One region of the Prevotella sp. Rep29 genome, then DNA from elsewhere that is predicted to be linked to it. Evidence: riboswitches for the same ligand, from Rfam matches in the RefSeq annotation. Region 1 holds a riboswitch; the other holds the start of a gene.
What was found. Region 1 has a riboswitch for cobalamin ahead of GRF55_RS03310 (TonB-dependent siderophore receptor). Riboswitches for the same ligand answer to the same signal wherever they lie in the genome.
Positions count from the first base shown of each region.

Region 2: another riboswitch for cobalamin. It lies ahead of citD (citrate lyase acyl carrier protein); the one in region 1 lies ahead of GRF55_RS03310 (TonB-dependent siderophore receptor).

Region 1 covers NZ_CP047159.1:778,105-781,246, reverse strand. The annotation lists gene GRF55_RS03310 (TonB-dependent siderophore receptor) at 1-1,531, opposite strand, end outside; cobalamin riboswitch at 1,569-1,752, opposite strand; gene GRF55_RS03305 (hypothetical protein) at 2,343-3,142, shown strand, end outside.
Region 2 covers NZ_CP047159.1:1,228,615-1,231,756, forward strand. The annotation lists gene GRF55_RS05180 (glycoside hydrolase family 97 protein) at 1-1,321, opposite strand, end outside; cobalamin riboswitch at 1,533-1,720, shown strand; gene citD (citrate lyase acyl carrier protein) at 1,868-2,149, shown strand; gene citE (citrate (pro-3S)-lyase subunit beta) at 2,172-3,062, shown strand; gene citF (citrate lyase subunit alpha) at 3,059-3,142, shown strand, end outside.

The DNA.
Region 1 (3,142 bases):
TATTATATGGCACAGCAACAATCATATCTCTAATGCGATTATAATATCCGTCTGCCGACACTTGCACATAATCGCCCTTACCGATGCGTTTGCCGTAGGTTGCTCCAAGATTCAGCTGCCATGTTGACTCTGCCTGCAGGTCTGTACTGCCATAATGATAATAGTAACTTTCGTTGAATGTCGGCACTCGGAAGATATTTTTATAGGAGATACGGACAAAGAAGTCTTCACTCTCGAAAGGCTTATAAGAGAGTGACAGCGAGGGGGATAACCTGCGCATATTACGGGCATGATATCCTCCGTTACGATCGCCGTTGAGATAAAGCGAATAGAGAATGCGCGCCAAGACCGTCAACTGCTTTCCGCCATACTTTGCTGTAGCACTTTGCAGTATTCCGTGTCGATAAGGGCGGCCGACAATCGTGCGCCATGAACTACCACTAAGATTATTAAATATGTAGTCTGCTGAATAGTCGAAGACCCAGTTTCCTCTGGGTGCATATAGAAAGCTGACAGAGGTATATGCCTCTCGCTGCCAATAATCTGCGTCGTTCACTCCACCTGCCATCAATGCATCCCGATAGACGGAGCCTACCCAATTGAACTTGCCAATCCATTTCAACGAAAATTTGTCTGCCCAGTGTGTAAGGTAGTGCAGTTGTGCGAAGAAGTTGCGGTCGTGGAGGCGCTCTTTGCTGATGTTGGTGTAATAACGCACCTGTCCTGGCAACTGACGGTTGTTATCGTAATAATACAGTTTTCCGCTCAGCCTGTTCCACTTATTCAGATTCCAAATAAAATCCACCTCTCCATGTCCGCTGTTCATCCGGCTGTTTGTCCGGTGCTCTTTTGTCACAAGTGTGACATTCCTGAGTGTAAACGGATAGTCGTTTTCGGCATACGTGTATTCGCCCGTCAGTGAGAGGGCGAAGTTTTTCGAAAAGCTTTGCTCGTAACGCACAAACGGACTCACATATCCGAAGGAGCCGAATTTCAGCTGAATGGTGAGATGCGGTCGGCGGTCGGCGGTCGGTGGTGAGATGGTCTTGACGTTCAGCACCGAGGTCGTGCTTACCTGTCGTGCCGGAATGAAAATGTCATCGTTGTCGCCGATGACGAGCGACAACTCATCCACATTTTCCAATGAATAGCGCGACAAGTCTATCTCGCCACTCTGACACTCACTGAGCATCACACCGTCGTAGCTTACCCCCGTGTGCTTCGAGCCGAATCCACGCACGGAGACGGTTTTCATTCCTCCCGCCCCTCCGTAATCACGCAGGGTGATGCCCGGAAGCCGATGAAGCGCATCAGCGATATCGGTCACACCTGCCGACAGGAACTCGCCCCGTCCGAGGATATGCAATGGGGCTGTGCTCGACAACACCTTTCGCTGTCGAGTCTCCAACACGAGCACCTCATCCAGGTCGTGGACGGAAGCTATCACCGTGTCGCTCTTTTCGGTCTGCGCATGAGCATGGAGTGCTATGCACAGGCATGTTGCTGCCAACAAAAACTTTTTCGGTTTCATGATATTTTCGTTGCAATCTTTTCCGCGAGACGCATAGAAACATGATACACGACAAGGCAGGTCTTCTGACTTTCCTCAGTCTGTCTCGCCTTCCCAACAACATGCAGTGGCATTCATGAAACAGACCTCTTAAATGAGGATTACAGCAGCGGGACTGTACGGGATTCTCACCCGATTCCCTATTAATCACAATAACGTGAACCGTTGTCGCGGTGCAAAGGTAATACAAATCGAGCGCAGAACAAAATAAATTCATTTATTTTTTATGCCGAGATGCAGTTTACCTTCTGTAAATTCCGAAAAAGAGAAAAATGAAAGGAGAATTTCCTACCCTCTATTTACTTAAGTCCAAACCGACCTGAACGCCTGTTCGTACCCCCCATTCCGACACTGCATAAACATACAGTTGAGGACGCATAAATATGCAGTTGAACTTTCACTTTCCAAAAGTGCCACTTTTAGCTTGCAAAAGTTCCCCTTTCAGCTCCTAAAAGTGCCACTTTTGGAGTGCGAAAGTGGCACTTTTGGAAAGCCCATTCTAACGTATTGAAATTCAGGAGTTTGCAAAACGCACCCAAATCACCCTACTATTGCATAAATATACGGTTGCGGCGGGATGCTAACCGAATTGACCGAGACAACAAACAACAACTATTTTCGCGTTAAAACCACTTAAATTTGCATTAATAAAATCTTTTGAATGCTGTTTTTTTGCTCAACTCGGGCAAAATAATTACCTTTGCCGCCATGATACTCAATCAGTATGATTGAGCATCGCGGATTGAGAAATGACTAATGGCGAATATAAACGATGAAGAGAAACAATATTATTTTAGGGATTCTTGGCGTGCTGCTCGTCGGGGCGGTTGCATTCCTTGGTGTCAGCCTCAAGCGGGAGCGGGATGCGAATGAGGACATGCGCGAACTGGCTGCGCTCGACAAGAAGGAGATGGAAAACGAGTACCAGCAGTTTGCTGACCAATATAGCGAGATGAAGACGAGAATCAACAACGACTCCATCATCGCACAGCTGACCGAAGAACAGCTGAAGACGCAACGGCTGCTGGCTGAGCTCAAGAAAGTAAAGAGCGACGACGCCCGCGAGATTACCCGCCTGAAAAAAGAGCTCGCCACCGTGCGCGAGGTTCTGAGAAGCTATGTGCTGGAAATTGATTCTCTGAACAGACTGAACCAGAAACTGCAAGCGACCAACGAGGAGTTGCGCGTAAGCAACGAAGAGGCTACACGGAAGATTGAGGGACTGAGCAGCGAACGAATCTCATTGACGGAAAAAGTGGCGATTGCCGCACAGCTTGATGCCACGGATATCAATCTGACTGCGAAAAACAAACGAGGCAAGACGACGAAAGAAATCAGCAAAGCCAAAACATTGCAGCTGAACTTCCGCATCGCAAAGAACGTGACAGCAACCACTGGACTGCGAACGCTATATGTCCGCATCATGACTCCTGCCGGAAACATACTGGGAGGTAGCGGCTCGTTCCCGTATGAAAACAAAACGCTGCAATATTCCATCAAGAGAACCGTTGAATACAGCGGTGAAGAGATGCCTGTCACGATGTATTGGGACGTGGCAGAGGCGTTATCGTC
Region 2 (3,142 bases), 450 kb from region 1:
CGTATCCGCTCTTGATGACGTCGTAGCCGTTGTCGTGTGCGAACTTGTAGGCTTCCTGCAGCTGTCGCTCGTAGTTGATAATCGACGATGATGTCTCGTGGTGCATCATCAGTTTGATGCCTTTCTCGTTGGCGTATGCCTGCAACGCTTTGACATCGAAGTCGGGATAGGATTGTGTGAAACTGAAGTTGTGGTATTTCTGCCACAGGTCTTCCCATCCTTGGTTCCATCCTTCTACGAGGAGCTGGTCGAACCCGTGCCGGGCTGCAAAGTCGATGTAGCGTCTGACGTTGTCGTTGTTGGCGGCATGTCTGCCTGTGGGCTTGAGTTTCGTGTAGTCGGTCTCTCCGAGTCTTATCGCCTGGTAGTCGGCATAGTTCCATGTGGCTGCTCCGGTCATCATTTCCCACCATACGCCCATGTATTTGACGGGATGAATCCACGATGTGTCTTCCAGTTTGCATGGTTCGTTGAGGTTGAGTATCAGGTTGGATGCGAGCATCTTCCGCGCATCATCCACCACCATGACGGTTCTCCATGGCGTGGTATAGGGGCAGCGTATGAATCCTTTCCTGCCTTTGGAGTCAGGTGTGAGGATGGATTTGAGCACCATCCGTCGGTCGTCGAGTGTGAGGTGCATGGCGGAGTAGTCGATGAGTGCTGCCTCGTGGATATTGATGTAGAGTCCGTCGTCGGTCTTCATCAGCAGGGAGGTCTGTGTGCTGGGTGCGGGAATGGCTGACTGTGATGCGTTTTCCGTACGTGCCTTGTCTTCGAGCGACCGTATTTCCGACAGTCGCGAGATGGTGTATTCATACTCGTCGGTGTCGTAGTCGCCGGGAATCCAGTAGGCGGTATGGTCGGCTGTCATGGCAAACTCGGTGTGTTCCTCCTTGATGATGACGTTGTCGAGGTTGTCGTGTCGCGGCAGTTCGTAGCGGAAGCCGATGCCTTCGTCATAGACACGGAAGCGGATGATGATGTGTCGTTTGAGTGCCGGCTGGCTGACGGTGACAGCCATCTCGTTGTAGTGGTTGCGGATGTCTTTGTTCTCGCCCCATACGGGTTGCCATGTCTCGTCGAACGAGCTCTTCTGCACACGTTCCATCCGGAATCCTTCCATCAGGCTGGGCCAGTTGATGAGTTCCAGACCGAGCGAGGAGGGGAGGACGACCTGCCGGTTTTTGTAGAGCAGTTCGTATTTGAGTACGCCATTGTCAACGTGGAACTTTAGCAGCATATTCCCGTCGGGAGAAGTGATTTCTTCTGCGGCGAGGAGAAACGGGAAAACCAATAATGTGAGGAGGATGTTTTTTCTCATTTGCTTTTTTCTTTTTAGGGTCTTTAAGGACTTTAAGGTCCTTAGGGTCTTTTATGACTTTGCAAAGGTAGTGGTTTTCTTTCGTTTTGCAAAAGAAACGCGGCTTTTTGTTGGCTTTTTGATGGGTTATTTGTAAAAAATCATGTCAAAAAGAGAATGTGCGTCTCGATTTTTTGTGAAAAATATTTGGAGGGTATTGAAATAATCCATATCTTTGTAGCGTGAATTTGGTTCACGGATGGAAACAGACGTGATGAAAAGGGAATCAGGTGTGAAACCTGAACAGTGCCCGCTGCTGTAAGCTCATTGTGTCATCGACTGAAAAGCCACTGTCCAACTGACGGGAAGGTGCCGGTGATTGAGTAAGTCAGAAGACCTGCCGGTTCATTTGTTTTGGAAATCCCCGGGGCTTGGGATGGATGAAAGAGTTCAGTAGTCTTGGCTTGGAAAACGGTAGAAGAACGGTGTATGCTGTTTGACGGTTGTCTATGGTATAAGATGAAAATCTTTCGGAATTTATTAACACATTATTTATATTATAGTATTATGGAAATGAAGACAGCTTTTGCCGGTACACTTGAATCCGGTGATGTTCTGATTCAGATTGTGCCCACCGAAGAGGCTGGGTTGAAAATCAATCTTGACAGTACGGTTGCCTATCAGTTTGGCGACCAAATTAAGAAAGTCATTGCCGATACCCTCAAGGATTTAGGCATAGAAAACGCCATGGTCAATGCGACGGACAAGGGTGCACTCGACTGCACGATACGTGCCCGTGTGACTGCGGCTGCCGTTCGTGCGACGGGTAAGGATGTTTGGAAAGATTAAAAATAAAAAACAAAATAAGATTATGCAAAGGTTAAGAAGAACAATGATGTTTGTTCCAGGTAACAACCCCGCCATGATGCAGGATGCCTTTATCTATGCACCCGACTCCATCATGCTCGACCTGGAAGACTCAGTGACCATGGCAGAGAAAGATGCTGCCCGTCTGCTGGTGTACAATGCGCTGAAAACCATCGACTACGGAGACACGGAGATGGTGGTGCGTATCAATCCACTGAACACTCCGTACGGAAAGAAAGACGTTGAGGCGATGGTGAAAGCCGGTGTTCACGTCATCCGTATGCCGAAAACCGAAACGGCAGACGAGGTGCGCGAGGTGGAACAGGAGATTGAAAAAATCGAAACCGAACTGGGATGTGTGGGCAGAACAAAGATTATGGCTGCCATTGAGAGCGCTCTGGGTATCGTCAATGCCTACGATATCGCCATCGCTTCAAAGCGTATGATGGGTATTGCGCTCGGTGCGGAAGACTACTGCGCCAACCTGAAGACGCAGCGCACACCGGGCGGTGCGGAGCTGCTGCTGGCACGCGAGACCATCGTTGTGGCGGCAAGGGCTGCCGGAATCGACGCACTGGATACCGTCTATTCGAATCTCAACGATATGGAAACCTTCCGTAAGGAGGTGGAACTGATTAAGACGTTGGGCTTTGACGGTAAGTCGATCATCAATCCACGTCAGATAGAAATCGTAAACGAAGTGTTTGCACCGAAAGAGAAGGATATTGAGAAAGCACAAACTATACTCGCTGCCATCAAGGAGGCAGAGAAGCGCGGTTCGGGCGTGATTGCCGTGAACGGAAAGATGGTCGATCGGCCTGTGGTGCTCAGGGCACAACGCACGATAGACCTTGCCATTGCATCGGGTATTTTATCAAAGGAGGACGTAGAATGAATAGCATAAAAGACAGGGCAGCGCTTATTGAGGCAGCAGCTGCAAAGATGGGAAAACAAACCTATCAGGACGGTGTACAC